DNA from 4 places in the Thermoanaerobacter siderophilus SR4 genome. Region 1 is predicted to be linked to each of the others. Evidence: riboswitches for the same ligand, from Rfam matches in the RefSeq annotation. Region 1 holds a riboswitch; each other region holds the start of a gene.
What was found. Region 1 has a riboswitch for S-adenosylmethionine ahead of metK (methionine adenosyltransferase). Riboswitches for the same ligand answer to the same signal wherever they lie in the genome.

Region 1 (8,091 bases):
TTGATACTTCAAACTCCCCATCACATATTTTTGCCAGTTGCTATAGTAACCACATATACATCTTTTGCCCCATTTTCTTTTAAGACTTTGGCACACTCGTCCAAAGTAGCACCTGTTGTCAACACGTCGTCTACCAGTAGCGCATTTTTCCCAACAATAGTATCTTTGTAAGTCACTTTAAAAGCACCCTTTACGTTTTCTATCCTCTCTTCTTTGTGCAAAGCAGTCTGTGTTGTTGTATTTCTCACTCTTCTTAAAGCTTTAGACATAAAAATATTCAACCGATAAGAAAGTTCTCTTGCCAAAAGTTCTGACTGATTGTAACCTCTTTCGTCAAGTCTAATTTTGTGAAGAGGAACAGGTACTATGACATCGATAGGCCAGTCCATTTTTTTAACTGCATCAGCCATATAGTCTGCAAAAAAAGGTGCCAATTCTCTTTCTTTGAAATATTTGAACCGCCCTATTAAGTCTTTTACAACACCATCGTATTCAAAAGGACTTATATTTTGTTTAAATTCATGGCCATGCTCTAAGCAATCAAGACATGTTCCTTCATAGTCTATTGGTTTACCACAAATATTACACCTATTACCCTCAATAAATTTTAATGTGCTTTTGCATTTGTCGCATAAATATCCTGTTTTTATAGCAGTTTTACAAATAATACAGGTTGTTTTTGGTGGAAATAAAAGGTCTAAAAAAATCATCTTTTTACCCCTTACAATATTTTTTCTTATAATCTATATCGGCACTCTTCTGTTAAAATTAATTGAAAATTATCATTTTACACTAAATTCCCTTTTATTTAATGCAAAATTTAATTTACATACAAAAGTGCTTTTTTAAGCCTTGAAAGAAGCCCTGAATATCTTTTTGAGATTCTATTGTTGTCAATCATAAATTTCAAATATTTCTCTTGACCCACCAAAATAACCAATTTCTTTGCCCTTGTAACGGCAGTGTACAAAAGGTTTCTTGTAAGTAGCATAGGAGGCCCATAAGTAATTGGCATTATGACAACAGGAAATTCACTGCCTTGGCTTTTGTGCACTGTTATAGCATAAGACAAATTTAGTTCATCCAAATCAGAAAAGTCATAAGTGACAAATTTTTCATCGTCAAAATATACAGTCAATTCCTGTAATTCTTCGTCTATTGATTGGATTATTCCTATATCTCCATTAAACACTCCTTCTCCTTCTTCCTCGCCTTTTTTCCATTTTATCTTGTAATTATTTTTTATTTGCATCACTTTATCCCCTACCCTGAAGACAAACTCCTTCATTATTTTTTCGGCTTTAGTTTTGTCGTGGGGATTTAATGCTTTTTGCAGCTCTAAATTTAAATTGTGAACACCAATTATCCCTTTTCTCATAGGGGTAAGTACTTGAATATCATTAATAGGGTGAAATCCATAAGCTTTAGGAAGTCTGTTTGTCACAAGCTCCAATATGGTTTTTAATATATCCTCTTGGGTGTTAGCATTTATAAAAAAGAAATCACTATTTTTATCGTTATAGGTTGGATATTCTCCATTATTTATCTTGTGAGCATTTACTACTATCAAACTTTGCTTTTGCTGTCTAAAAATTTCTTTTAAACGTATCACTTTTACTATTCCACTGTCTATTATATCTCTTAGGACATTTCCGGCTCCAACAGATGGAAGCTGATCAGCATCCCCTACTAAAATCAGTTTTGCCCCTATAGGTAGGGCTTTTAATAAAGCATTCATAAGCAATATATCTACCATTGAAGCTTCGTCAACTATTATAACGTCGTATTTTAATGGGTCTTTTTCATTTTTGTTAAAGCCCTTCCCTTCTTCCTCCGAATAAGTATATTCTAAAAGCCTATGAATAGTCTTCGCCTCTTTTCCAGTAGCTTCCGTTATCCTTTTTGCGGCTCTTCCTGTTGGGGCTGCAAGAGCCACTTTTTTACCAGCTTTTTCAAAAATACGTATTATACAATTTATTATCGTAGTCTTTCCTGTGCCTGGACCTCCCGTTATGACAACAACAGAATTTTTAACAGCTTCTTCTACAGCCAATTTTTGATTTTCTGCCAACAAAATACCTGTTTCTTTTTCAAAATTTCTAATTTCTTTTTGGACATCTAAACCTAAATCTTCATTTTCCATTAGTGTCATGTTAAACAATCTCTCTGCTGTGTGTAATTCAGCTATATAATAAGGTATATAGTAGATTCCTACAGTATTATCTTCAAAAGTTTCAATATGTATTTTTTCATTTTGTACTAAAAGCACAAAAGAATCTTCTACTTCTTCTTCGCTTACTTCTAACAAACTTGCTGCTTCTTTTTTTAACAATTCTTTCGGCACATAGGTGTGACCATTTGCCGCATACTGCATCAAAACATATCGAGTACCAGAAGATATGCGATATAGAGAATGAGGGTCAACTCCTAGGTTCTCTGCTATTTTGTCTGCAGTTTTAAATCCTATTCCAAATATATCGTCAGCCAATCTGTAAGGGTTTTGCTTAATAATTTCAATCGCGTTGTTTCCGTATTCTTTATAAATCTTTATAGCCATTGTAGTGGAAATACCGTACCCCTGCAAAAATACCATCACTTCTTTTATGCCCTTTTGCATTTCATAAGCTTCACAAATTCTTTTTATCTTCTCATCGCTTAGACCTTTTATTTCTTTTAATCTTTCTGGTGCAGTTTCAATTATATTTAAAGAATCAACGCCAAACTTTTTTACAATTTTTCTTGCTGTAACAGGACCTATTCCAGGAATTAAGCCAGAAGATAAAAACTTTTCTATTCCTTCTAAAGTGGTGGGAGCCAAGGTTTCATAATTTAAAACCCTAATTTGCTCACCATAATCAGGATGTTCTACCCATTCTCCTTCAATTTTAATTCTTTCCCCAATGTTTACATAAGGCATATAACCTACAGCAGTGACTACTAAACCTTGGGTACTTAATTCTAAAACCGTATAACCATTTTGTTCATTTCTAAAAATTATTTCTTCAACTACACCCTCTATGTCAATCATAGCCGATTCTCCTGTTTTAATTCTTTTCTTTATTTAATTTTACCTTATATTTAAAGCAAATTAAAGCCAATTCATTTCTTTTTTTCAATTTTTGTGGTATAATTAAGGTAGCGAAGCGTTTACAAAACATAAATTCTATGGCATTAAAAAAGATATATAAAAAATGCCATAAGCCCGGGTTTACCCGGGCTTTCAAATTTATATTCCTGCCAACTTTTTTAATATATCTACTTTGTCTGTTTTCTCCCATGGGAGGTCTAAGTCGTGTCTTCCAAAGTGGCCATAAGCTGCAACTTGTCTATAAATAGGTCTTCTTAAATCTAAATCCCTAATTATAGCTGCAGGTCTTAAATCAAAAACTTGTTTTACAATTTCCGAAATCTTTTCATCTGATATTTTACCTGTGCCAAAAGTATCAATACCTATTTCAAGAGGTGTAGCAACACCTATCGCATAAGCTAATTGCACTTCACACTTCTTAGCAAGTCCTGCTGCCACAATATTTTTTGCCACATATCTTGCAGCATAACTTGCGGATCTATCAACTTTTGTAGGGTCTTTACCAGAAAAAGCTCCGCCCCCGTGCCTTGCATATCCGCCATAGGTGTCTACAATAATTTTTCTTCCTGTAAGTCCGCTATCACCTTGAGGTCCACCAATTACAAACCTTCCTGTGGGATTTACAAAAATTTTAGTCCTATTATCTATCATATTTTCAGGAATTATAGGTTTTATTACATGTTCAATAATATCTCTTTCAATAGTATCATGGTCAACCTCAGGTGCATGTTGAGCTGATACTACAACAGAATCTACCCTCACAGGCCTGTCATCTTCATACTCTACTGTTACTTGTGTTTTACCATCTGGTCTTAAATAGCTTAATGTCCCGTTCTTTCTAATTTCCGCAAGTCTTCTTGCAAGCTTGTGAGCTAGCATTATAGGCATAGGCATTAATTCTTCTGTTTCATCGCAAGCAAAACCAAACATTAAACCCTGGTCTCCAGCGCCAATAGCCTCAATTTCCGAATCTGAAAGTTCTCCTCTTTTAGCTTCTAATGCCTTGTCCACACCGAGGGCAATATCCGGTGATTGCTCATCAATAGAAGTGATAACCGCACAAGTATCAGCGTCAAAACCGAATTTTGCTCTAGTATAGCCAATTTCTTCTACTACTTTCCTTACAACTTTCGGAATATCTACATAGCACTGAGTAGTAATTTCTCCCATTACTAAAACCAAACCGGTAGTTACAGCAGTCTCACAAGCAACTCTGGCATAGGGATCTTTTTTCAAAATTTCATCTAATATTGCGTCAGAAATCTGATCACAAATTTTATCAGGATGCCCCTCTGTGACTGATTCAGATGTAAACAGTCTACGCATTTTTTTCTATTCCTCCTTAAAAACAAAATAAAACCCCTTCCAAAAGAAGAGGCACATACCCTCATCTTTCAGAAGCATGCTTCTGAGAGAATTAGCACCTTGTCCTATAGGACAGGTTGCTGGGTTTCATCGGGCTCTTTCCCTCCACCTCTCTTGATAAGAGCATGTTATTAAATTTTCTGATGTCTACTATAGCACACTTTATCTACTATGTCAAATATTTTTGCATCAAAAAAGAGCATGCTAAAACATGCTCTTTTCTTTAAAAAATTATATTTAAAATGCTACAAATTTTTCTCCAGGAACTCCACATACAGGACATTTTTCTGGCAATACATCAACAGAGGTATATCCGCAAACAGGACATATGTAAACTTTTGATATCTTTATATCTTCTCCTTTTAATGCTGCTTCTTTTGCTTCAGTGTACAATTTTGCATGTATTTTTTCAGCCTCAATAGCATAATGTATGCTTTTTTTAGCTCCAGATTCCTCTTGAAGTTCTGCAACAGCATTATAAGCAGGATACATCTCTTCTACTTCAAAGGTTTCCCCTTCTATAGCTTTTTCAAGATTTTCTACTGTATTTCCAACTTCTCCAAGAGTTTTATAATGATTTGTGGCATGTACCAATTCAGCATAGGAAATAGCCCTGAAAAGTCTTGCAATATTAGGTTTGCCTTCTTTTTCAGCTACATCAGCAAAAATTTGATATCTCATGTGAGCTTGGCTCTCTCCTGCATAGGCTTCACTAAGATTGTGTCTCGTCATTTCTCTCATAAAAGATTCCTCCTTAATCAAATTTTTATTAATAAATAATTATTTTCTCTTTCAAATAATATTATACTACACTTTTTTACCATGTCAAGATATTTGAAGGAGAAAAATAAAAAAGACCTCACGGTCTTTTTTTTCAATGGTGGAGGGAGATGGATTCGAACCATCGAAGGCGACAGCCAACAGATTTACAGTCTGCCCCCTTTGGCCACTTGGGTATCCCTCCACAATATTTAATTTTTTGAAAATGGTGGTCGCAATAGGACTCGAACCTATGACCCCCTGCTTGTAAGGCAGGTGCTCTCCCAGCTGAGCTATACGACCACAATGGTCGGGATGGAGGGACTTGAACCCCCGACCCCATGCTCCCAAAGCACGTGCGCTACCAACTGCGCCACATCCCGACATCAGTGACGAAATAAATTATAATAGAAAAAATGAAATTTCACAATAGGCATAGAAGCTTAAAAATGGCCGTTTTATTGATTTATCGCTTGTAATCTTTAAATTTTTTAAGAATACGTCATATTTTAAATCAATTGATTTAAAATAGAAGCAAAGAATTTTTTGAATTTTTTATTCAAACTAATTCTATCCTTAGGATAAGCTTAATGTTTTAACTTTATCTACTCAGCAAATAATAATATATTAACCAAATATTTATGTTTTTGTAATACACCTGTAATAATGCAATGGTACAATTAACCTGTAAAAACACAATAAAAACCAACTGGAGGGATATAATTGAGAATTAAAAAAATCTTATCTTTATGCATCAGCTCTCTTCTACTATTTTTAGCTTTTCCAATGCAAAATGTAAAGGCCGATACATATACAATCCTTGAGGCAAAAGAATTTGCACAAAATTTAAGTAAAGGAGTAGTACATAAAAATATAACCTATTTTACGACTGAAGGATGGATAAACATTAACGTGTTAAAAGTGGACTTAACTGATAAATATACTGATGTATCAGTAATTTTCAATCCTACTGGCATAAAAGATAGAATGCCAGTGCGTGAAATGGCAAATTCTTATGGTGCTGTGGCTGCTGTGAACGGCGATTTCTTCGATACAAAAACAGGATTCGTAATAGGAGCAACAGTAAAAGATGGAAAGTTAATAACAGACCCTTCAAATGAGGGTAAACTGGCCACTTTCTCCATTGACGCAAATGGAGTTCCCTCTATAGAATATTGGTCAAAAAGTATGTCCGTTACTCTTCCAAACGGCACGAAACTTCCTCTTGCCGCAATAAATAAAATAAGCAATACTTTTGAGTATTTAGTAATGTACACAAGGGATTGGTTTACAACATCTCCGGGAGCAAATGAAAATGTACCTCAATTGGTAGAAGTCGTTGTAGATGAAAATGACAGAGTATTAGAAGTGCGTCAAGGACAGCCTTCTGTCGAAATACCACAAGGCGGATATGTGTTGGCTGGTGCAGGTTATGTAGGTGAAAATTTACTCACTTTAAAGCCAGGAGATATAATACAAAAAGACATAAATACAAATCCTCCCTTTCAAAATCTCAAAATGGCTGTAAGTGGCGGCACAATCCTTGTAAAAGACGGAGAAATTGCGCCTTTCACTCATGAAATAAAAGGCTACACAGCACGAACAGCAATAGGCTATACTCAAGACAAAAAATATTTGTTCATCGCCACTGTTGACGGTACTTCAAGCCGTGGAATGACACAAACAGAAATGGCAAATTTAATGATATCCTTAGGTGCATATGATGCTTTAAACTTAGACGGTGGCGGGTCAACACAAATGGCAATAAGACCAATAGGGGATACTGACGCTAAACTTGCAAATTATGCTCCTGAAGGCTATGAAAGAAAAGTAGCAAATGGAATAGGAATATTTAACACAGCTCCTAAGGGAAATCTATACGCTTTAAAATTAGAAGTATCAGATACTAACGTGTTTAAAGGACTTCACAGGACAATTACAGTTAAAGGATACGATGAAAATTACAATCCTGTCATAATTAATCCTGAAGAAGTTTTGTTTTCAGTAAGTGGAATTACTGGAGTATTTAGTGGTAATGCTTTTATGCCAACAAGCGTAGGAGAAGGTGTTATAACTGCAAGAGTAGGAAATGCTATTGGGACTATCAAGATAACTTCACTTGACAAACCTGTAGACATACGATTTAATCCAGCTAATATAGTCGTTGATAAAAACAAAGCAGTACCCATAACAGTCACTGCAAAGAACATAAAAGGCTACAGAGCTTTAATAGAACCGCAAGATATCACTTGGGATGTTTATAACAACATTGGCAATATAGATAGTAAGGGAGTATTTATATCCTCTAATTTCGATGCGAGTGGTGCACTTGTCGCAAATATACTGGGAGAAAAAGCCATTTTACCCGTTAAAGTAGGGCAAGGTTCAGAATTTGACACGTCAGTACTTCCTAAAGTTACAGAGTTTACACAAATAGACCCAGCTAACAAAGAAGTGCCTGTGAAAAATACTTCTAATTCTTTTAAATTTATGGTATTTGGTGATACAAAATACAATACCCTTTTGAAGTTGCAAATATCTTTAAAAGCGGCTGATATTGCAAACAAAGAATACCCACTGGCTATATTTTTAGGAGATGTAGATGAAAAAGTTTTAAATAATTTGAAGGTTAAATACATTACCACCAATGAGAAGTATGAGGTATATAATTATAACAATTCAACATTTATTGCCCTTAACAATCGCAGTGGAAGTCTTTTAAGTCCTGATAAAAACCAATGGACTTGGTTTAAAGAACAGCTCAGCAACGTAAAAGGAGATAACCTTTTTGTCATACTTCCTAAACCAGTATGGGGAAGTGATGGTTTTAAAGACGTAAAAGAAGCTACTTTATTTGAAGAGACTCTAAAAGAATTTAA
Region 2 (8,091 bases), 470 kb from region 1:
CTTGGAAAATTGTACATTACCATCAGAAATAGAGGAAATAAAAAATGAACTGTCTGAACAAGGGTATATACATAAGCAGCAAAAGAAAAAATATCACGGCAAACTCTTTCTCAACCATTGCATGTAGTATCTTCAGACGGTTTCGACATATATATAGGGAAAAACAACACTCAAAACGATTATCTAACGTTAAAATTCGCAAATCCTAACGATATATGGCTTCACACAAAAGACATACCAGGGTCCCACGTCATAATAAAGACAAATAACAAATCTGTGCCTGAAACAACTCTTATTGAAGCTGCAAAATTAGCCGCCAAATATAGCAAAGCGAAAAATTCTTCAAATGTACCTGTTGATTATACCTTAAAAAAATACGTAAAAAAACCTTCTGGCGCAAAACCAGGTTTTGTAATATATACAAACCAAAAGACCCTTTATGTAAATCCAGAGTAAGATGCTTTTTAGGCATCTTACAGTTTGTTGATAAAGTTAAAAAATTTTCAAAGGAAATATTTTGCATCGTCGCTCCGATGTTCCAAAGCGACAAAACTAAAGCTCGACCTTCAGGCTCCGGCAGGGTACCGAGCACAATCGGCATCCATGCCTTAAGGTGCCCGCCTCCGCCATCCATGGCTTCGGCCCTGCCTCCACCCTCGGTCTTGCTAAGTTTTGTTATCGCTTTGTAACAAGTCACTCCTTATGCAAAATATCTCCTTTACGACAGTTTGTCTACAGTCCGTAAGATGCTTTTTAGGCATCTTATTTCTTATGTGCGCCCGGCATGGGCGATAACTAGGCGGTGAAAGTCCGCTGTGGGCTTGGTAGTGGGAACCACTAGCCAAGAGCAAGGGTGTCCATCGTGAGGTGGAATCTGAAGGAAGCTTAAGGCAAAATCTCGGTCTGATGAACAAGAACCAGATAAGAGGCTGAATTGGGATGGATGAGTTTGCGTAACAAAACGAAGTCCAACACTACCCGAATCCCATACAGTAAATCTGGCAGATATATGAGATGAAAGTTATCGTTCTTACCCGGGGAGGTCTCAAGGATAAGTCATGGAAGTAAAATCTGAAGTGACAACCCATGCAGTGATGTATGGCTGAACCTTGAGAAGTCAGCAGAGGTCATAGTACTTATCTAGACATGAATAGATAAGGAAGGACCGAACGTTAGGAGGTTTTGGAAATCTTATGGACTCGAAAGATATGCAGAGACTGCAGACAACTCAACAAAGAGGCTATCCGTTGAATAGAGAAATGGAATTTCAAAAGACAACGGAAGTGCTTAGTATATCATCGGCGTCGGAAGATGGAAGAAACGAGGTACAAAGATTTTCCCGGCAAGATGCTTGAAAATGATAGTTAAAACGAAGGGAACTTGGAAGCAGCATACAAGCGCGTTGTTGCAAATAAAGGAAGCCATGGAGTCGATGGGATGGAAGTAGATGAACTTCTACCGTATCTCAAAGAAAACTGGCCGACCATAAAACAACAACTGCTGGAGGGGAAATACAAACCACAACCAGTGCGAAGAGTAGAAATTCCCAAACCAGATGGAGGAGTAAGACTACTAGGAATACCTACAGCACTAGATAGACTAATACAACAAGCAATAGCCCAAATACTGAATAAAGTCTACAACCATACATTTTCAGATAGCAGTTATGGATTCAGACCAGGACGCAGTGCAAAAGACGCAATAAAAGCCGCAGAAGCATACATAAATGAAGGATACACATGGGTTGTAGATATGGACTTAGAAAAAGTTCTTTGACAGAGTAAAACCACGACATAATAAATGTCCAAACTAGAAAAGCGGATAGGAGATAAAAGGGTACTAAAGTTAATACGAAAGATACCTAGAATCAGGAGTAATGATAAACGGAATCAAAGTATCAACAGAAGAAGGGACACCCCAAGGAGGGCCTTTAAGTCCTCTATTAGCAAAACATAATGTTGGACGAACTAGACAAAGAACTTGAGAAACGAGGGCATAAATTCTGCCGATATGCAGATGACTGCAACATATATGTAAAAAGCAGGTCTGCAGGAAACAGAGTAATGAAGAGCATAAAGAAATTCATAGAAAGCAAATTAAACTAAAAGTCAACGAAGCAAAAAGTGCTGTAGATAGACCATGGAGAAGAAAATTTCTTGGATTTTCATTCTACACAAAAGAAAACGAAGTAAGAATAAGAATCCATGAAAAATCCATCAAAAGGTTTAAGGAAAAAGTAAGAGAAATAACCAATCGGAACAAGGGAATAAGCATGGAAAACAGAATAAAAAGACTAAATCAAATAACAACAGGATGGGTCAACTATTTTGGGTTAGCAGACGCGAAAAGCATAATGAAAACCCTTGACGAATGGATAAGGCGAAGACTAAGGGCATGTATATGGAAACAATGGAAGAAGATAAAAACGAAGCATGATAACTTAGTAAAACTAGGAGTAGAAGAACAAAAAGCCTGGGAATACGCCAATACAAGGAAAGGCTACTGGAGAATATCCAATAGCCCAATCCTAAATAAGACTCTTACAAATAAATACTTTGAAAGCATAGGTTATAGGAGTTTATCCCAAAGATATCTAATTGTACACAATTCCTAATGAACCGCCGTATACCGAACGGTACGTACGGTGGTGTGAGAGGACGCTGAATAAAATAATTATTCAGCTCCTACTCGATTTTAAAGGCACACTAAATATAGGAATATATTTTCTTCTATTTTCTTGTATAACGCTCTCATACAAAAAAATTGTATCTACTAAAATAGCCTCTTTCTCTTGTTTTTCAAAAAGATTATTTACTTCTTCTATTCCAATGTTTAAACGTATATCTCTTGCAATAGTAATGTGAGAAGTAAATTTTCTTTCATCTTTTGCAAATCCTATTTTATATAATTCTTTATCTATATTGTGATGCAATTTATTAAGAAAGGAATTTTCTTCTGTACCTACCCACAATACTCGCATATCGCCATTTCCCTTAAAAAATCCTACTTTGTCAAATTTTATATAAAAGGGACTAATATCTTTTACTGCTACTTCAAGAGAGTCTTTTATTTTCATTACACTTTCTGTTTCTATTTCCCCTAGAAATTTTAAAGTAATATGGAAATTATCTTTATGAGTCCATCTTCCTTTTATCGTATAATTTTTTAACTCTTCCTGAAAACTTGATAATTTCCCTATTGATTTTTCATCTAAATCAATTCCAATAAACGTTCTCATAGCATTCCTCCTTTTTTCTATTTCCATGGAAATAATTGTATTAAAACTTTCATTGTCCTCCTCAAAATTATAGCAAATAGAAGCAAAAAAAATCCATCTCAAATAGACTATTGCTATATTTTTCTTGTCTCTGTTTCTGTTAGCTTTATGATTTTTTAAATAACTTACATCATGACTTTTTTAACCTATTGACAAAAGTTTATGTTGATGTTATTATCTAATTAAATTGCTGAAGTGAATAATAAAATAAAAACTCTTATCGAGAGCAGGTGGAGGGACTGGCCCGATGAAACCCGGCAACCGGTGGCCGAAAGTTTTAAACATGCGGCTGCACGGTGCTAATTCCTGCAGAACGTTGAGTTCTGGCAGATAAGAGGATTTAAAAACCTCTTCGTACTGTCAGAAGAGGATTTTTTATTTTTATTTTGGGAAAGGAGGCTTTTCTTTGATCTATATTAGAAATCTTACAAAAGTTTATCATTCAGCTTCAGGAAATGTTAGGGCTTTGGAAGACGTCAACCTCAACATAGAAAAAGGCGATATTTTTGGAATTATAGGTCTGAGCGGTGCTGGAAAGAGTACTCTCCTGCGCTGCATAAATATGCTCGAAAAGCCAACTTCCGGTTCAATTGAGATAGATGGTGTTGAAATGACTCGGCTTTCTCCCTCTGAATTAAAAGAAATGCGAAAAAAAATAGGCATGATATTCCAGCATTTTAATCTGTTATCATCCAGAACTGTCAGAGGCAATGTGGCTTTTCCTTTGGAGATTGCCGGGCTGGACAAAAGGACAATCGATAAAAAAGTAGAAAATCTTTTAGAGCTCGTGGGGCTTTCCGACAAGGCCGACAACTATCCTTCTCAGCTTTCAGGCGGTCAAAAACAGCGGGTAGGCATAGCACGAGCCCTGGCTAATGATCCGAAAGTTCTTCTTTGTGACGAGCCTACTTCAGCGCTGGATCCAGAAACAACTCTTTCTATTTTAAATCTTTTAAAAGATATAAATAGGGAGCTGGGAATCACCATAGTTCTCATAACTCATGAAATGAATGTCATTAAACAAATTTGCAATAAAGTAGCAGTTATTGAAAAAAGTCGTGTGGTAGAACAGGGACCTCTTATTGAAGTATTTAAAAAACCTCAAACAGAAACCGCACGAAATTTTTTAAAATCTGTAACTTTATCAGAAATACCTAAGGAATTAAAAGATAGGATTGAAAACTTGTCCCACGAACACTTGGAAGGCAAAATTATTAAAATTGCCTTTTTCGGCGAAATTACAACAGAACCTGTCATATCAAGCATTATAAGAAAATTTGATGTTGACACCAATATTCTCTATGGAAACATTGACCACATCCAGGGTATGCCCTACGGTACTCTTATAGTTGAGCTAAGAGGCAAAAACGGTGAAACAGACGCTGCTTTAAAATATCTAAAAGATTTGGGACTCGACGTGGAGGTGATTGAAAATGTCTGAAACTATAAACTTATTGCTGGTCGGAACGTGGCAAACTATATACATGGTAGTGGTATCAACGCTCATAGCAACAATTTTTGGTGTACCACTTGGTGTGCTGTTAATGGTAACTGACAAAGATCAGATACTGCATAACGAACCTTTAAACAAAATACTAGGTACTATTGTAAATATTTTCCGTTCTGTACCCTTTGTAATACTTTTAATTGTACTTATACCTTTCACCCGGTTGCTTGTAGGAAAAGCTATAGGAACCACTGCTGCTATTGTTCCACTTTCTGTAGCAGCTATCCCTTTTATGGGAAGGCTTACCGAAACAGCATTGAGAGAGGTAGACCGCGGTGTCATTGAAGCAGCCCAGTCTATGGGAGCTTCGCCTTTTCAAATTATAACTAAGGTGTTAATCCCTGAGGCTCTACCTTCCATAGCAGCAGGGGTTACTATAACTACTATAAATTTAGTAGGATATTCTGCAATGGCAGGTGTTATAGGAGGTGGTGGGCTAGGAGATTTAGCAGTAAGATATGGATATCAGCGATTTATGCTCGACATTATGCTTTATACCGTAGCAATTTTGGTAGCTATGGTACAACTAATTCAATTTCTAGGAGATATATTAGTAAAACATCTGTCAAGGAACCGGTAAATTATATTTAAAAAGGAGGAAATTAAAGTGAAAAAATTTTAACCGTAGTTTTACTATTTAGTCTTATAACACTTTTTATCTCAGGATGTGGAGCAAAACAAACATCCCAATCCCAAACACAGGACACATCAAAGATAACCATCAAAGTAGGAGCTACTCCAGTGCCCCACGCCCAAATTTTAAACGTCGTAAAACCTATACTTGCGAAAGAGGGAATTAATTTAGAAATTGTAGAGTTTACAGATTATGTGCAACCTAATCTAAAACTTGCTGAAAAAGAATTAGATGCTAATTACTTTCAGCATATTCCTTATCTTGAAGACTTTTTAAAGGAACATAATCTCAATTTAACATACATTGCTAAAGTTCATATCGAACCTATGGGAATATACTCACAAAAAATTAAAAATCTCAGTGAATTAAAAGAAGGTGCTACTATTGCCATACCAAATGATGCTACCAATGGCGGAAGAGCTTTGCTACTGCTGCAATCAGCTGGAATAATAAAATTAAAACCAGATGCAGGTATTAAAGCAACAGTAAATGACATTGTCGAAAATCCTAAAAAAATTAAGATTTCCGAGTTGGAAGCAGCTACTCTGCCAAGAGTATTATCAGATGTAGACGCAGCAGTAATAAATACCAACTATGCGTTGGAAGCTGGACTTGTACCCACTAAGGATGCTCTCTTTATCGAATCAGCAAATTCCCCTTATGTCAATGTACTGGTAGTTCGCAAAGGTGATGAATCAAGGCCTGAACTTAAGAAGTTAGCCGAAGCCTTAAATTCTCCAGAAGTTAAAAAATTTATCGAGGACAATTATAAAGGTGCCGTAGTACCTGCTTTCTAAACAGGAGGCGATCTTATTGTCACAATCTCATAAAATTATTGGGGTTATCGCTGGTACTCCAGTAGATACTCAAATGGGAGTTGATTTTGTGAAAAAAAACGGGATTGAAGCATTGGGAATTTCCACGGCTTCAACCCCGGATGAACAAAACATCCTCCAATTTTTAAAACCTGATGTCCTCACACAAAAAGTAATCTCTATCATCGGGGATTTTAAAAAAGAAAACATAAAGAAGATAATGATTTACTGCAATTCTCTTTCAGCTGCAATAGACCTTGAACTCGTAAAACAAAAATACCCAGATACTAATATTGTAACACCTCTTCAAGTATACCATAGTGTAGCTTCAAAGTACAATCGGCTGGTAATTTGGGCTGCTAATAGTCAATCCTTAGAGGCCATAGAAAAGATATTTTATGAAAATAACCCGTTAGTTCAAATTATCGGAATAACTATGCTTCCTATAATAAGGGCAATTGAAAATTTTGAAATTCCAGAAGTTATCATCGAGAAATTTAGTCTCGCTGATTTAGTACCTAAAAATTTTAATGCAGATGGTATAGTACTAGGTTGCACCCACTTACCTTATTTGAAAGAAAAGCTTGCAGAAAAATTAAATATGCATATTATTGACCCTGCAGAAGAAATGCTACTTGAACTCCTTTAGTTAAACTAATTGCAGTTACTAATTCCACCACATAAAAAACAAAAACTAGAAAAGAGGTAGTCCATTTTAAAAACAGACTACCTCTTTTAAATATGTATAAAATTTTACCGGCAGCGACCTACTCTCCCGCGAAAGCAGTACCATCGGCGCTGGAGGGCTTAACTTCCGTGTTCGGAATGGGAACGGGTGTTTCCCCTCCGCTATCGCCACCGGAAATCTAGACCCTCAAAACTGCACAAAGCCTTCTCGGTCAAGTCCTCGACTGATTAGTACCGGTCAGCTAAGAGTGTTTCCACTCTTACACCCCCGGCCTATCTACCTCGTGGTCTTCGAGGTGTCTTACCCCTCTCGGGTGGGAAACCTAATCTTGAGGCGGGCTTCACGCTTAGATGCTTTCAGCGTTTATCCCCTCCGAACTTGGCTACCCAGCTGTGCACCTGGCGGTGCAACTGGTACACCATCGGTTCGTCCACCCCGGTCCTCTCGTACTAGGGGCAGTGCCTCTCAAGTTTCCTTCGCCCGCGACGGATAGGGACCGAACTGTCTCACGACGTTCTGAACCCAGCTCGCGTACCGCTTTAATGGGCGAACAGCCCAACCCTTGGGACCTACTTCAGCCCCAGGATGCGATGAGCCGACATCGAGGTGCCAAACCTCCCCGTCGATGTGGACTCTTGGGGGAGATCAGCCTGTTATCCCCGGGGTAGCTTTTATCCGTTGAGCGACGGCGTTCCCACTCACTGCCGCCGGATCACTAAGCCCGACTTTCGTCCCTGCTCGAGATGTCTCTCTCGCAGTCAGGCTACCTTCTGCCTTTGCACTCTCTCGCGCGATTCCCGTCCGCGCTGAGGTAACCTTTGGGCGCCTCCGTTACCCTTTAGGAGGCGACCGCCCCAGTCAAACTGCCCACCTGCCATTGTCCCTACGCCGGTTCCACGGCTATAGGTTAGAATTCCGGTAATCCCAGGGTGGTATCCCAACGCCGACTCCAGTAAGGCTGGCGCCCTACCTTCTCCGTCTCCCACCTATCCTGTACAAGAATTACCAAAATCCAGTGACAGGCTACAGTAAAGCTCCACGGGGTCTTTCTGTCCAATCGCGGGTAACTCGCATCTTCACGAGTACTACAATTTCACCGGGCCCCTCATCAAGACAGCGCCCAAGTCGTTACGCCTTTCGTGCGGGTCGGAACTTACCCGACAAGGAATT
Region 3 (8,091 bases), 630 kb from region 1:
AGGTTCTTTCAGAGGAATATCCAGTGAAGATAAAGAGAATTGGAATAAGAGATGAGTTTGGACAATCCGGTTCACCTAAAGAGCTTTTAAAACATTATGGTTTGACAGCGGAGGATATTGTAAAAGCAGCTAAGTCATTTTAAAAAAATGCCAGGATTTAACCTGGCATTTTTTATCTATCAAAGTATATGTTTTTGCCTGTAGCAGAAAGAGGAATGCCTATAACAATTTCTCCTTCAATTAATTTTAACCTTCTTGCACTTACACCTATTCTATACATAACTCGATTATCCACATTCAAGAGACTGGCGGTTTTAACTGCAGACCCTACTGCTATTCCTAAGTCGATGAGCCTCCAGGCACATATGGGACCTGCGAATTCTGTACCTTCTCTAAAATCCCTTAGACTAGTGCAAAGATTATAACCGCAGGCGCCGCAATTTAGTCCAACTTTTTCTGGTTTATTTAATGAAATTAAAAGTACTGCACTGGAGTTAGCGACGTTTTTTGCATCCCTGTCAAAATTTTTCTTTCCGGATTCTTCGCCATATTTCATCATATCCTCTTTTAACCTTACGAGGTCTTCACCTGTAATTACTTTTGTTTCTATAAAGTCTTTTCCAGTTGCTTTAGGTGCTGTTCTCGCTGATAATGCCATCAAATGAGCAGCTAATTCAATTACATCCATAATGTCTCCCTCCGTATTTTTAAGATGAATGCGTTATTTATTATAATTTTGCTATATTTTTTTGCTTTTTGCAAGAATGGTTGATAAAATTTTATCAAAAATTATTATTATATTTCTTTTTGTGATATAATATATCTGAATTACTTTATAATTTATAATAGAATATCACAATGGGGGTATATTATGTATACTAAAAGCAATTGTCTTATAGCACAATCGGGTGGTCCTACAGCTGTTATTAACTCCAGTCTGTATGGAGCTATAATGGAAGCTTCACGCTCGGAGAAAATTGGCAAAGTTTATGGTGGGATAAACGGCATAGAAGGTATAATAAAAGGCAATATTATTGACATATTTGATATTCCCTATGAAAGAATAAAACAAATGAGATTTAGCCCTGCGGCTGCATTAGGGTCGTGCCGATATAGGTTAAAAGACTATTTAGAGGATGAAGAGGAATACAAAAAGTTAATAGAAATTTTTAAGAAATACAACATTAAATATTTTTTCTACATAGGTGGCAATGATTCTATGGATGCCGTTGACAAAATCAGTAAATATACAAGAGAAATAGGTTTTGAAATAAATGTAATTGGAATTCCTAAGACTATTGATAACGATTTGATGTTTACAGATCATTCTCCTGGTTTTGGAAGTGCGGCAAAATATATAGCCACAACTACTTTAGAACTTGCTTTAGATGCGGAAGTGTATGAGACTAAGACAATTAACGTACTCGAAGTGATGGGCAGAAATGCAGGTTGGCTTACCGCTTCTTCTGCTTTGGTTAAAGAAAGATTGCCCCATTTGAAACAACTTATTTATCTTCCTGAGATACCTTTTAATGAGGAAAGATTTTTAGAGGATGTAAATAAAGCTTATAAGGAATATGGCAATGTCTTTATAACTGTATCAGAAGGACTTATGGATGAAAAAGGGAATTACATTGGAAGAAAAGAAAATGCTTATCATAAAGATGCTTTTGGTCATCCTCAACTGGGAGGAGTAGGAGACTATATAGAAAAGCTTGTAAAAGAGAAAATATATAAACGTGTCAAAATGACCAGACTTGGTGTAACGCAAAGATGTGCAATGCACTTGGCATCTAAAGTGGATTTTGAAGAAGCTGAAATGTTGGGGAGGGAAGCAGTAAAGTATGCGTTATGTGGTGAAACCGGGAAAATGATAAGCCTTGTAAGAGAAAGAAATTACCAATACACTGTTAAAACGGATATTGTAGATGTTGATAAAGTGTGTAACAAGGAGAAAAAAGTGCCTTTAAATTGGATAAATGAAGAAGGTAATTATGTCACTGAAGAATTTTTTGATTATGCAAGACCCCTTATACAAGGAGAAGTGAAGGTCCCTATGGTAGAAGGGCTACCTTATTATACAAACTTAAAATATGCGATATAAAAGCAGGAATAAAATCCTGCTTTTTTAAAATTCTTCTATTGTAGCATTGCTATATTGTTTATTACTTTCTATAAACACGATAAGTATTGATAATATAGGGAATAATAGATTTAAATAAGCATAGGGAAGATAGTCAATGACTTTTACTCCTAAAACTGCAGAAGGAAGCATTGCTGCTAAATTCCAAGGTATTATCCCGGCAAGTATCATGCCTGAATCTGCTATTGCTCTTACCATCATATCACTTTTTACGTTAAGATTTCTAAATACGTCTAACATTATGCGGGAAGGTAAAATTACAGAAAGAGCTTGATTGCAAGTTATTACTGCCATTAAAGTGCTTAATAACATTGTGACCAAATAGGCAATTTTAGGGTTTTTAATTTTTTGGGCTTTTCTAAAAACTGCTTTTATAATTCCTGTTCCTTCTAATATTCCAGAAAGAGCGGTAGCAAAGGTTACTACTCCTATCATTGGGAAGATTGAAATCATACCTCCTCCTGAAAAGATAGATTTAAATTCTGGAATATTAGATATATTTCCCAACATAATGACTTTTAAAGAATCTATAGGGTTATAACCATTTAGTAAAGAGACAAAGTAGGAGAGAAGGACAGCAATTGAAAGATTTATCTTTGTAGAAATCCTGAAAAAAGCCAACGTTATAATCATTATAGGAGCTAAAAACAAGAAAAAGTTTATTTTATAATTTTTCAAAATTATAGCTGCAAGATTGTCAAAGGTGTGCGGCGAAGAAATATTAATGTGAAGACTTAAAAGATAGTACAATAAACCAGTTAATACAAAAGTAGGAATCGCGGTTTTAAAAAGAGATTTAAGTACATTGTATTGTTCAATTTCTCCCATATCTGACAGAAGAATAACATTTCCTGCAAGGGGAGAAGTCCTATCTCCTATAAAAGAACCGGATATTACTGCACCAGCAACTATTGGAAGAGAATAGCCAAAGCCATGGGCTAGTCCCATTATTACTATTCCAATAGTACTAGCGGTTCCTACAGCTGTACCTAAAATCATTGAGATAATAGAGGTTGTGATAAAAGACACCAACAAAAAAGCTTGTGGTTTTAAAAAGTGGGAGGCGTAGTAAATAAGAGCAGGAAGGGTTCCATTCTGTTTCCACAAGGCAACGAGGGCTCCTATCAAAAGGAGTATAATCATCACGTTTATACCTTTTTTAATTCCTTTAATTGACATATTGATAAGTTCTTGAGGCGAAAAACCGTTTATCAAAACAATAGCAAAGGTTATTATATAGCTTATAAAAAGCGGTATATAGGGAGGTTGGTGAAAAACTAATACCATTGTCATGGTTATGGCTAAAATTAACAAAAAAGTTATAAGTGAGATTCTAAATTTGTTTTCCATTTTTCACTGCTCCTTTTAGTAATGAAGAAGTTATTTATAAGGTATTACGTGAATTTCTATATTTTTTGCTTTTTTAATTAACTTTATAACAGTAGAACCTCTAAAAAAGGTTTGCAGTCTTGACCTTTGAGAATGCCCTATTATTATTTGTGTAATGTGCATTTGCTTTGCAAATTTTAAAAGCTCATCAGACACGCTTTTTCCTGTCAATGTGTAGACTTCTGCTCCTAATTGTTTTGCTAACATAAAATGGCTTTCTAAAACTTCTTTATCTTTTTCAGTAAGTTTAGGTGCAAGAAAATGTGTACAGTTTACATACACTACTACCCAATCACATTTGAATCTTCTTGCTCTCCTTGCACCCCTTCTTATAAGCTTTTTAGATAGTGGATTTGGTGTTATACACACCATTATTTTTTCATTTGTTTCCCATGTATCAGTTATTCCATGCTCTTTCATATATTCTTCTAATTCTATATCTACTTCTTCGGCGGTAAGTCTTAGCATTAACTCTCTTAAAGCATTTAAATTTCCCTTTCTAAAAAAGTTAGATAGACACTCATCGACTTTGCTTACTGGATAAATATCTCCTCTTTTTAATCGATTAAGCAAAGCATCAGGAGTCAAATCTACAGCAACAATTTCATCTGCGCTATCGACTATGCTGTCAGGGATTGTTTCTCTTACAGCAACACCTGTGATTTGTTGAATAACGTCATTTAAACTTTCTAAATGTTGGATGTTAAGTGTTGTAATTACATTTATTCCATGGCGTAAAATTTCTTCCACATCTTCATATCTTTTTTTGTGCTTAGAGCCAGGCGCATTCGTATGTGCCAATTCATCTATCAAAACTACTTCTGGTTTACGAGCAATTATGGCGTCGGTATCCATTTCTTCTAATATCATGCCGTGGTATTCAATTTTTTTTCGCGGGATTATTTCTAAATTTCCTATTTGTGCTTCTGTCTCTTTTCTTCCATGAGTTTCCACATAACCTATTACTACATCTTGACCTCTTTTAAGACGCCTGTTGCCTTCATTGAGCATTGCATAAGTTTTTCCAACACCAGGAGCATATCCTAAGAATATTTTTAATTTTCCTCGCTGTTGCTTTTTTATAATTTCTAAAGCTTCTTCAGGAGTTAACCTCCTAAAACCTTCACTCATTAAATTTACACGCCCTCCACAGTTTGATTATATCTTTGTTTGAGCATAATGATTTCATACAACTATAATAATATGAATCTTATTAAAAATCAATAAAAAGAGAGAGCAATTGCTCCCTCACATTTTTTCAAACATATCTTTTCCTACTCCACAGTCCGGGCAGACCCAATCATCAGGCAATTCTTCAAAAGGAGTTCCTGGTTCAATTCCTTGTGATGGGTCTCCTTCTTCTGGATCATAGATGTACCCGCATACTGTGCACTGCCACTTTTCCATAAAAAATACCCCCTTGATGTTTTCCTCTATTATAGCAGAAATTAGCAAAGAAAATCAAGGGGGGAATGTAAATAAGGCAAAGGTATTAGCAAGTCATAGTTGAAGTTCCAAGGTACTCACTGACAATTTTCATAGCGCAGAATTTTCCGCACATACTGCAAGTTTTGGCTGTAGATATGTTTTTATTGACGCGATATTTAAAAGCTTTATCAGGGTCTATAGAAAGCTTTATTTGGTCATCCCAGTTTAAGGCTTTTCTAGCTCTAGCCATAGTTAAATCTTTTTCTTTAGCACCTTTTACGCCTTTTGCGATATCTGCAGCATGGGCAGCTATTTTTGCTGCAATAACGCCTTCTTTGACATCTTCTTTGTCTGGAAGTCCGAGATGTTCAGCGGGTGTAACATAGCAAAGGAAATCAGCACCAGAAGCTGCTGCAATTGCTCCTCCGATTGCTGAAGTTATGTGGTCATAACCAGGAGCTATATCAGTCACAATAGGGCCAAGCACATAAAAAGGAGCGTTGTGACAAAGTTGTTTTTGAAGTTTTACATTTGCTTCAATTTGGTCAATTGGCACATGCCCGGGTCCTTCTACCATAACTTGAACTCCTGCCTCTCGAGATTTCTTTACCAATTCGCCAAGGATTATAAGTTCTTGAATTTGTGCTGCGTCTGTAGCATCTTCAAGACAACCTGGACGCAGTCCATCTCCTAAGCTTAGAGTTATGTCATATTTTTTAGCAATATCAAGGAGTCTATCAAAATGTTTATACAAAGGATTTTCTTTGTTGTTATGGAGCATCCAAGCAATTGTAAAGGAGCCACCGCGGCTTACTATATCCATCACTCGGCCGTTGTCTTTAAGCTTTTTCAATGATTCAAATGTTAGACCACAGTGGACTGTAATAAAATCAACCCCGTCTTTTGCTTGTTCTTCTATAACTTCAAAAATAAATTCTTCAGGCATAGCTACAATGCTACCGTATTTGGATATAGATTCTACAGCTGCTTGATACATAGGGACAGTTCCTACAGGGACAGGGGAATTTTCAAGTATTTTTCTACGAGATTGGTTAATGTCGCCCCCTGTGCTTAAATCCATTACCGCATCTGCTCCAGCTTTTACAGCAACATTTAATTTTTCAATTTCTTTTTCAATTTCAGGGTATGCATCAGAGGTTCCTATATTGGCATTTACTTTTGTCGATAAACCCCTTCCTATGCCTTTGGGAATGAGGTTTTTGTGGTTGATGTTTGATGGTATTACTATTTCTCCTTTTTTAACTCCTTCTAAAATAAATTCTTCGTCTACTCCTTCATACTCTGCGACTATTTTCATCTCTTTTGTGACAATGCCTGAAAGGGCGTATTCCAATTGTGTCATAATAAAAACCTCCTTAAAAAATAAATAAACCATGGGGATTATAGCCATGGCAGATGACCACATCCCTACGCAGGTACTAACCTAACAGGTTCGATGGGTTAAAAGGCAACACCTTTTTCTCAGCCGGTTACGCCGGCACCCCATGTGGCAAATATTAAATTTTTATAATCGATAGAGTATAAATATTATACAATAATATTATACCACTAAAAAAAATCGGCGTATATTAAAATTTAGAAAAAATTTAAGAAAGAGTACAAAAAAAGTTCTTGACTTTACAGTTTCAAAGTGATAACATAGATTACAACATGCAAAATTGAATATATTACACACAAACCTCTTATCAAGAGTGGTGGAGGGACTGGCCCGATGAAACCCGGCAACCGGCATTTATATGCGTCTGGTGCCAAATCCTGCAGGTTAGGGTGTCTAACCTGAGAGATGAGAGGAGTGGCGGATTATTAGGCCCTCTTCTCATTGAGAAGAGGGCCTAAAAATTTATTTGGAGGTGTGACATGAAAATAAAAATCGGATTATTAGGACTTGGAACAGTAGGAACAGGAGTATATAAATTGATAACTTCAAGAGGAGGTCATATAAGGGAGAGTACAGGGGTTTATCCTGAGATAAAGAAGATACTCGTGAAAAATCTCAATAAGCCAAGGAAAGTGAAGGTAGAAGGACTACTTACCCAAAATGCTGAAGAAATTTTGAAAGATAAAGAGATAAAAATAGTCATTGAAGCAATAGGAGGTATTTCTCCAGCTTACGAATATGTGAAGGAGGCTTTGTCTTCAGGGAAGCATGTAATCACTGCAAATAAAGAATTGATAGCTAAGCATGGAGAAGAATTAAATGAAATAGCAGAAAAGAATAGAGTATTTCTAAAATGTGAGGCAAGTGTAGGTGGGGCTATACCTATACTGCATCAAATTGATAGATTAAAAATTACAGATGAAATAGATTTTGTAGGCGGTATAATAAATGGCACTACTAATTATATTCTCACCAAAATGACTACTGAAGGTAGAAGGTATAAAGAAGCACTTAAAGAAGCCCAGCAATTAGGATATGCAGAAGCAAATCCCGATTATGACGTAAAAGGCTTTGATGCCCTTTATAAACTTGCTATATTAATGAGGAAAGTGTTCAATATAAACGTGCCAGTAAATTCTATAACCAGAAAAGGAATAGACGAAATCACGACTCAAGATTTAAATTACATCAATAAGTGGGGATATAAAATAAAATTATTTGCCTGGGGCAAAAAAGTCAAAGATGGCATCTTTGCAGGAGTGGAACCAGTTTTAGTCGAAGAAAATAATATTTTGTCAAGGATAAACGACGTAAATAATGCTATCATACTTAGAGGGGATAGTTTTGGTGAATATGTTTTTGTAGGAAAAGGTGCTGGAGAACTTCCTACAGGGGATGCTGTAGTGGCAGATTTAATTGATATATTGTTAAACTATGATATCAAAGATAATAAGAGGATAAACTTTCTTCCAATTCGTCAGGGAAGTTTTACAGATACTTTTTATATAAGGCTTGAAACTCATAAAGAAAATATTTTAGGTTTGAAAAAAGTTTTAAAGTTTTTAAAAGAACAAAAAGTATCAATTGTGGAATCTTCCTATGAAAACGGCACATTTACAGCTATTGTTAAAATGAAGAAAAGTGTTGAGACATTTACAGAAAAATTAGAAAAAATAACCGAGATAAAAACTATTTTTAAAGTTTTGCAAGAGGATATAACAGAAGAAGTAAG
Region 4 (8,091 bases), 1.1 Mb from region 1:
GTGGTTATAGGTATAGGTGGGTCTTATTTAGGGGCAAGAGCGGCAATTGAAATGCTTTCTCATTCCTTCTATAATTTGTTGCCAAAAGGTAAGAGGAATATGCCGGAGATTTATTTTGCTGGAAACAGCATAAGCTCTACATATTTAAGTGATTTATTTGAACTTATAGAGGACAAAGATGTATCAATAAATGTGATTTCTAAATCTGGTACTACCACAGAACCGGCAATAGCTTTTAGGGTTTTTAGAGATTTTCTTGAGAAAAAATATGGAAAAGAAGGGGCTAAATCGAGAATATATGTGACAACAGATAGAGCGAAAGGAGCTTTAAAAAAATTAGCTGATGAAGAAGGATATGAAACATTTGTGATTCCTGACGATGTTGGAGGAAGATACTCAGTTTTGACAGCTGTAGGCCTTCTACCAATAGCAGTAGCAGGCATTAGCATAGACGATATGATGCAGGGTGCTTACGATGCTTCAACAGTCTATACCAAAGACAACCTTAATGAAAATATAAGCATGCAGTATGCAATTTTGAGAAATATTTTGTACAGAAAAGGCAAAGCTATAGAAATACTTGTAAATTATGAGCCAAAGCTTCACTATTTCTCTGAATGGTGGAAACAGCTTTTTGGAGAAAGTGAAGGTAAAGACAATAAGGGAATTTATCCTGCTTCAGTAGATTTTACGACAGATTTACACTCAATGGGGCAGTTTATACAAGAGGGAAGCAGAAATATTTTTGAAACAGTTTTAAATGTTGAAAAACCTGTTAAAGATATAGTTATAAATGAAGACAAGGACAATATAGATGGGCTTAACTTTTTAGCAGGAAAAACTATAGATTTTGTCAATAAAAAGGCTTTTGAAGGTACATTATTGGCTCATACAGATGGGAATGTTCCTAACCTTGTAGTAAATATCCCTGAAATATCAGCTTACTATTTTGGCAATCTGGTCTACTTCTTTGAAATGGCTTGTGCTATAAGCGGATATATAAATGGGGTTAATCCACTTGACCAACCAGGAGTAGAGGCTTACAAGAAAAACATGTTTGCACTTTTAGGAAAACCAGGATATGAAAAAGAAAAAGAATTGTTAGAAAAAGATTGGGAAAATAAATTAAAGGCCGGGCAATTGCGCGGCCTTTTTAAATAGGGGTTGACTTATTTTTTGTGTACATTAAATCGTAGTATTCTTTTAACATTCTATTAGCTGAGAAAGCTTCATAAGTCGTCCTTATACTTTCTCTCATCATATTTTCCCATTTTGCTTTATCATTGTAGTATGTGGGTACTACTTTATTTAAAAGAACGTCGTAGAGTGCTTCAAGGTCGTGTTTGTCTAATTCTTCTATATTGTCAGACTCAAAACCATCTCCAAATTGCCAGCCATTTACTCCGTCTATACAAGCTTCTGGCCACCATCCATCTAAAATGCTTAAATTTAGTACTCCGTTCATGGCGGCTTTCATGCCGGAGGTACCACTGGCCTCCATTGGTCTTCTTGGATTGTTTAACCACACATCAGCGCCTCGAGTAAGCATTTTTCCTATTGTCATGTCGTAATCTTCTAAGAATACTACGCTTTCAGGATATTTCTTTGTCATCTCTATTAATTTTGTGACAATTTTTTTACCCACATCATCTAGTGGATGACCTTTTCCTGAGAACACCATTTGTATTTTTTTAGACCTTAGATAATTACCTATGACTTCGTCATTTGTAAATATAAGGTCGCTTCTTTTGTAAGGAGCAGCTCTCCTTGAAAAACCTATCAAAAGCTTGTCAGCGTCCAATTTGACTCCTGTCCTTTGATATACAAAATCAATTAATTCTTGTTTTAAAATATTATGAGTTTCTAAAAGTCCTTCACCTTTGTTGTAGGCTTCTATTATCCTTTTATCTACCCAAGTGTTTCTGTCAATACCATTGGTTATGGAGATTATAGGTGCTTTGTTGTCAACATGTTGCCACATTTTGTTTGCAGTTTGCCCGTGAAGTTTTGAGACACCGTTTGCAATGCGAGAAAGTCTCAAACCTGCGACTGTCATATTAAAAGGAACACCACCGATTTGAGCCATTTGCTCAATTGAAAGACCATTGTTTGCACCCATGTACATGAGAAGTTCTAAATCGTGAGATTCGTTTCCTTCTTTAACAGGGGTATGGGTTGTAAATACTACTTCTTCTCTTGTAGCTTTCCACGCCTCTTCAAAACTCATATTTTGATTTTCCATTTTCTCTCTTATAAGCTCAATGGCTGCTAATACTGCATGCCCTTCGTTAAAATGATAAACATCAACATCAATTCCCAAAGCTCTTAAAGCTCTTACTCCGCCAATGCCTAATACCATTTCCTGTGAAACTCTTTCTTCACCAAACCATCCATAAAGCTGACCTGTTATCCATCTATCTCCATTTTCTGGTATATCTGTGTCAAGCAAATACAAAGGCGCATTGTCAAAGCTGTCTACCAACCATACTTTGCAGTATACATCTTTGTTTCTTATTTTTACTTTTACCTTTACTCCTGTGTCCTTTAAAAAGTCGTACTTACGTGTGTAATTGCGATAGGCATCATAAGGGTATCCGTCTTCACCGATATGTTGTTCTGTATAACCTTGTTTCCACAGTATGCCTATTCCTACTAAAGGCATACCTAATTCTTTTGCGGCTTTTAGATGGTCTCCTGCTAAAATGCCAAGACCACCTGCGTATAGTTTGAAATCTGATTGTAAGCCGTATTCCATGCAGAAATAGGCTACTTTTGGCAATTTTTCATTACTCATATTAAACCTCCTCATTTTCCAAGTATTAAGTATATTATAATATTAAAAAAATCATTATGCAAGTGGTTGCACAAGTATTAAAAATAAAAACAGTGTTATTGCTCAATAATTTTTATATCTATGTACGGGCCACTCAGTGAATGCTAATATTAAAAGCATTATAAAATTCACAATAGGTATAAACATCAAAAGACCATATATTCCTCCATAACCAGTTTTATCAAAAATTTTCCACCAGATTAAACCGTAAAGTATAATTGATCCAATAAAAAGGATACCAAAAATAAGAGATGAGAACATGCAAAACATTCCTTTCTCGAAAATTTATATTCTTTACAATTATAGTATAGCAAATAACATAAAAAATTTACAGATTTATTTTAAAAAAGTTAAAAGCCTGCAAAATCTTTAGAGAGGGACAAAAAAATTTCTATTGACATAGGAGTTAATCCATAGTATCATATAGCTTAAATAGTTTAACAATTTAATACTTTAAAATCTCTTATCGAGAGTGGTGGAGGGACTGGCCCGATGAAACCCGGCAACCGGCATTTTATATGCGTCTTGGTGCCAATTCCAGCAGCGTTTCGCTGAAAGATGAGAGAGTTTTGGTGTCTCTTCTTTTGGCGAAGAGACTTTTTTATTTTTAAAAATGGAGGCGATGTAGATGTTGAAAAATGAAAATTTGTGTACTAAACTTAAGAAAAGGAAGTTTGTTGTGACAGCAGAAATTTCTACGCCAAAAGGGGTAGATATAACGAAAACTATTGAAGAAGCGAGAAAATTAAAAGGCATTGTAGATGCCTTAAATATAACGGACTGTCCTATGGCGAATATGCGGATGAGTCCTATAGCAGTCGCTCACCTTTTACAAGACCACTTAAACATTGAAGCTATTTTTCATTTGACCTGTAGAGACAGAAATCTGATAGGCCTTCAGTCAGAGCTCTTAGGAGCTTATGCGTTAGGTGTGAGAAACATACTAGCCTTGACAGGAGATGACCCTTCCCGTGGAGATACTCCTCAGGCTAAAGGGGTATATGATGTAGATTCTGTTGGGCTTTTAAAGATTATCAGTGCTTTTAATAGAGGTTATGATTACAATGGAAATAAATTAGATTCCCCAACAGAATTTTGCGCCGGTACGACTGCAAATCCAAATGATTTAAGGGATGAAGCACTAGAGAAGCTTAAAGTTAAGATAGAGGCAGGGGCAGAATTTATTCAAACACAACCGGTTTATGATGAGGAAATTTTATTTAAGTTTATTGAAAAGATTAAAAATTTCAATGTACCACTTTTGATAGGCATATTACCTCTTAAAAGCTATAAAATGGCAGTCAATTTAAATGAAAAAGTGCCAGGTATAGATATTCCAGAAAAAGTTTTAGAAAGGCTAAAGGATGGAGGAAGAGAAGAGGGAATAAACATAGCTGTAGAGTTTATAAAGCGGATACGCAGTGAAGTTGCAGGAATTCACATTATGCCTTTAGGGAGTACAAATGTTGTGTTAGAAATAATTTCAAGAGTCGATGATTTAGTCTGTGATTTTGCAGAAAATAACGTACAGATGAATTAAATGGAGGTTAAAAATGTTAGACATTTTTAAAGAACTTTCAAATAGAGTGATTGTTTTTGATGGAGCAATGGGGACACAACTTCAAGAGAGGGGTTTAAAAAGTGGAGAGTGTCCCGAATATATGAATATAACCCATCCAGAAGTAGTATTTGATATCCACAGGTCCTATATAGAAGCAGGAGCGGATGTGATTGAGACAAATACCTTTGGCGCTAACAGGATAAAATTAGCAAAATATGGACTGGAAAATGAGGTTTTCAATATTGTCACTCAGGCTGTCAAAATTGCCAAAGAAGCTTCCAAAGATAAACCTGTGGCACTTTCTATAGGACCTATTGGAGAACTTTTGACCCCTTATGGAGACATGACTTTTGACGAAGCTTATGATGTTTTTAAAGAAGTAATTATAGCTGCAGAAAGAGCGGGAGCAGATATTGTTTTAATTGAAACAATGTCAGATATGCTGGAGGCAAAAGCTGCCATTCTTGCTGCTAAAGAGAATTCAAACATGAAAGTTATATGTACAATGACTTTTCAAGAAGATGGAAGGACTCTCATGGGGTCAGACCCTATAACTGTAGTAGTTAGTTTACAAGGGTTAGGATTGGATGCCATTGGCGTTAACTGCTCGACAGGCCCCGATAAAATGGTAAGTGTAGTGGAAAAAATGTCTCAAGTTTCTCGCATACCTATTATTGCACAACCTAATGCAGGTATGCCTGTCATTCGCGACGGCAAAACAGTTTACGACTTAAAACCAGAAGAATTTGCTAGTTTCTTTCCTTTACTTGTTGAAAAAGGCGCTTCTATAGTGGGAGGGTGCTGCGGTACTACTCCTCACTATATAAAACTTGTTAAAAAAGCTGTAAAAGATTTAAAGCCAAAAGTCAAAGTCAACAAATTTACAGCTGTAGCTTCCAATACAAAAACAGTTTTCATAGGTGAAAATTATCTTTTAAGGGTTATAGGGGAACGTATAAATCCTACTGGAAAAAAGAAGTTAAGTGAGGCTTTTTTTGGCGGGAGATGTGAGTTTAGCAGTAGAGGAAGCTATAAAACAGCAAAAATGCGGAGCGGAAATATTGGATGTAAATGTGGGAGTTCCTGGGGTAAACGAAGAAGAATTACTTCCTAAAGTAGTTTCTGAAATACAAAATGTGGTAGACATTCCTCTTCAAATAGATAGCACTAATATTAAAGCTGTAGAAAAAGCTATAAGAATTTTAAGAGGTAGACCCATAATCAACTCTGTAAGTGCAAAAGAGGAAAGTTTAAAAGAAGTGCTTCCTATTGTCAAAAAATACGGAGCTTGTGTTGTAGGACTTACTGTAGGAGATAAAGGGCTTCCCAAAGATAGGCATGAAAGAATTGAAAATGCGAAAAAAATTATAAAAAAAGCGGAAGAGTATGGCATACCTAAAGAGGACATATTGATAGATTGTATTGTGCTGACGGTTTCTTCTGAGCAGGAGGCTGCAATTGAGACTTTAGAAGCGATAAAATTGGCTAAAGAAGAGTTAGGAGTAAATACTGTTGTGGGACTTAGCAATGTTTCCTTTGGTTTACCTGAAAGAAGGTTGATAAACTCTACTTTTTTAGCAATGGCAGCATCTTATGGGCTTACTACTGCTATTATAAATCCCTGCGATGAAGCCATGATGGACACTTTGAGGGCTTCAATGGTTTTACTAAATAAAGATAAAGGCAGTGTGAATTATCTGAATATATATGGGAAAAAGCAAAAAGAGGAGATCAAAGAGAAAGAACAACAAAAAATTCAAGAAGAAGATTTAAAATCAAAACTCTATATCCAGATTTTAGAAGGCAAAAAGTCAGGAGTAGAAGATATAGTAAAAAATATTTTAGAGGAGGAAGTTCAGCCTCTTTCTATAGTTGATAACATAATAATTCCTGCCTTAAAAGAAGTGGGAGATAGATATGAAAAAGGCATATATTTCTTGCCACAACTTTTGAGCTCTGCAGAAGTGGTGCAAAGCGCTTTCAAGATAATAAAAGAAAAGCTTCCAAAAGGTTCAGTATCTAAAGGCAAAATAATACTTGCTACAGTTGAAGGAGATGTACATGATATAGGAAAAAATATAGTAAAAGTTTTGCTTGAAAACTATGGATATGATGTAATTGACTTAGGAAAAGATGTCAAAGGAGAAGTGATATTAGAGGAAGTAAAGCGAACAGGGGCACCGTTAGTAGGTCTAAGTGCTTTGATGACGACAACTTTGTTTAATATGGAGAAAATTATCAAACTGCTTAAAGCAAATACTGATGTGAAAATAATGGTAGGCGGGGCTGTTTTGACTGAGGAATATGCCTATAAGATTGGAGCAGATTATTACGGAAAAACGGCTCAAGATGCAGTTAAAATTGCTGATAAGTTTTTCTTAAAAAATGCTCTTTTATGTAAAACTTGTGGTATTTAAAGGTGGTGTAGAGGTGTCAGTAGAAGCGGTGAAAGAGTTTTTTAAAGAGAAAGGATATGATATTAAAATAAAAATTTTTGAAGATACAAGCACTGTGGAAAAAGCAGCTAAATCTTTAGGGGTAACTCCTGGGGAAATAGCAAAGTCTATGCTTTTTAGATTAAAAGATAAATATATTATGATTATAACAGCAGGGGATAGAAAAATAGACAATAAAAAATTTAAAGATACTTTTAAAACAAAAGCAAAAATGGCATCCCCAGAAGAAGTGTTAGAAGTTACAGGGCATCCTGTTGGTGGCGTTTGTCCTTATGGGCTGAAAAATCCGGTTGAAGTATATTATGATGTGTCTTTAAAAAATTATGAGGTAGTATATCCTGCAGCTGGTGATACAAATGCTGCTGCTACCATAAAAGTCGAAGACCTTGATAAAATAGTAGAAGGAAAATGGGTAGATGTATGCCAATAGACATACATCTACTTTTTTAAAAGAATTTTTTACTTTCCATATATTCTCTTACCTGTACTAAAGTTTCTCCAAATCTTTGAAAGTGTACAATCTCCCTTTCTCTCAAAAACCTTAGAGTATCTTTTACACAAGGGTCATCTGTGAGATTTATTAAATGTTCATAAGTTGCTCTTGCTTTTTCTTCGGCTGCCATATCTTCGTGTAGATCAGCGATTGCATCTCCTTTAGCCTGGATATAGGCGGCGGTCCATAACATTCCTGTTGTATCTGCATAGAATAGGCCTCTATCATGTTCTGTATAGTATTCCCCTAATCCTTCTCTTTTTAATATTTCTACTGGTACTCCCTTTAAAAGCTTGAAAACAAGAGTTGCTATTATTTCAAGGTGTGCTAATTCTTCTGTAGCAATGTCTGTCAAAACTGCTTTTGCTTTTCCTGTAGGCATGACGAATCGCTGAGTTTGATATCTTAAAGCGGCTGCCAATTCTCCATCAGGGCCTCCATATTGGGCGATGAGGTATTTTGCCATTTTTACATCTGGTTTGCATACTTTAGCAGGATATTGTAGTTTCTTTTCATAAACCCACATAACAAAGTCCTCCTCAATATTCTATTTCCCAAGGCCATGGGTCATCTACCCATTTCCAAGGATATTGACTTTGTGAATGACCAAAAACCATCAAGGGCCCGTAAAATTGTTCATATTGTTGTTTCAACATAGACAATTGGTTGGAATAATAGTTATAGTCTTGAAGGGCTTTTTGGTCATCGGGATGGGTGTCTAAGTATAGATTCAAATCTATACAGGTAA

Region 2: linked by a shared signal. The riboswitch ahead of THESIDRAFT1_RS10345 (methionine ABC transporter ATP-binding protein) and the one ahead of metK (methionine adenosyltransferase) in region 1 are both predicted to bind S-adenosylmethionine.
Region 3: linked by a shared signal. The riboswitch ahead of THESIDRAFT1_RS03155 (homoserine dehydrogenase) and the one ahead of metK (methionine adenosyltransferase) in region 1 are both predicted to bind S-adenosylmethionine.
Region 4: linked by a shared signal. The riboswitch ahead of THESIDRAFT1_RS07075 (methylenetetrahydrofolate reductase) and the one ahead of metK (methionine adenosyltransferase) in region 1 are both predicted to bind S-adenosylmethionine.

Annotation. Positions count from the first base shown of each region.
Region 1 is NZ_CM001486.1:43,151-51,241, forward strand. It holds gene THESIDRAFT1_RS00240 (ComF family protein) at 21-710, opposite strand; gene recD2 (SF1B family DNA helicase RecD2) at 821-3,028, opposite strand; gene metK (methionine adenosyltransferase) at 3,227-4,414, opposite strand; SAM riboswitch class I at 4,473-4,577, opposite strand; gene THESIDRAFT1_RS00255 (rubrerythrin family protein) at 4,691-5,194, opposite strand; tRNA gene THESIDRAFT1_RS00260 (tRNA-Tyr) at 5,332-5,417, opposite strand; tRNA gene THESIDRAFT1_RS00265 (tRNA-Val) at 5,440-5,515, opposite strand; tRNA gene THESIDRAFT1_RS00270 (tRNA-Pro) at 5,520-5,595, opposite strand; gene THESIDRAFT1_RS00275 (phosphodiester glycosidase family protein) at 5,936-8,091, shown strand, end outside.
Region 2 is NZ_CM001486.1:2,117,007-2,125,097, reverse strand. It holds partial or broken gene THESIDRAFT1_RS10375 (Rqc2 family fibronectin-binding protein) at 1-456, shown strand, start outside; partial or broken gene ltrA (group II intron reverse transcriptase/maturase) at 1,194-2,614, shown strand; gene thpR (RNA 2',3'-cyclic phosphodiesterase) at 2,678-3,238, opposite strand; SAM riboswitch class I at 3,492-3,614, shown strand; gene THESIDRAFT1_RS10345 (methionine ABC transporter ATP-binding protein) at 3,684-4,718, shown strand; gene THESIDRAFT1_RS10340 (methionine ABC transporter permease) at 4,711-5,364, shown strand; gene THESIDRAFT1_RS10335 (MetQ/NlpA family ABC transporter substrate-binding protein) at 5,400-6,215, shown strand; gene THESIDRAFT1_RS10330 (aspartate/glutamate racemase family protein) at 6,232-6,882, shown strand; rRNA gene rrf (5S ribosomal RNA) at 6,988-7,096, opposite strand.
Region 3 is NZ_CM001486.1:671,953-680,043, reverse strand. It holds gene THESIDRAFT1_RS03190 (transketolase family protein) at 1-143, shown strand, start outside; gene THESIDRAFT1_RS03185 (ferredoxin domain-containing protein) at 173-688, opposite strand; gene THESIDRAFT1_RS03180 (6-phosphofructokinase) at 872-2,104, shown strand; gene THESIDRAFT1_RS03175 (Na+/H+ antiporter NhaC family protein) at 2,129-3,493, opposite strand; gene THESIDRAFT1_RS03170 (universal stress protein) at 3,524-4,663, opposite strand; gene rd (rubredoxin) at 4,781-4,939, opposite strand; gene thiC (phosphomethylpyrimidine synthase ThiC) at 5,025-6,323, opposite strand; TPP riboswitch at 6,369-6,476, opposite strand; SAM riboswitch class I at 6,661-6,771, shown strand; gene THESIDRAFT1_RS03155 (homoserine dehydrogenase) at 6,839-8,091, shown strand, end outside.
Region 4 is NZ_CM001486.1:1,457,371-1,465,461, forward strand. It holds gene THESIDRAFT1_RS07060 (glucose-6-phosphate isomerase) at 1-1,161, shown strand, start outside; gene glgP (alpha-glucan family phosphorylase) at 1,154-2,794, opposite strand; SAM riboswitch class I at 3,294-3,398, shown strand; gene THESIDRAFT1_RS07075 (methylenetetrahydrofolate reductase) at 3,462-4,373, shown strand; partial or broken gene THESIDRAFT1_RS07080 (homocysteine S-methyltransferase family protein) at 4,387-6,811, shown strand; gene THESIDRAFT1_RS07085 (YbaK/EbsC family protein) at 6,780-7,280, shown strand; gene THESIDRAFT1_RS07090 (manganese catalase family protein) at 7,297-7,869, opposite strand; gene THESIDRAFT1_RS07095 (spore coat protein CotJB) at 7,883-8,091, opposite strand, start outside.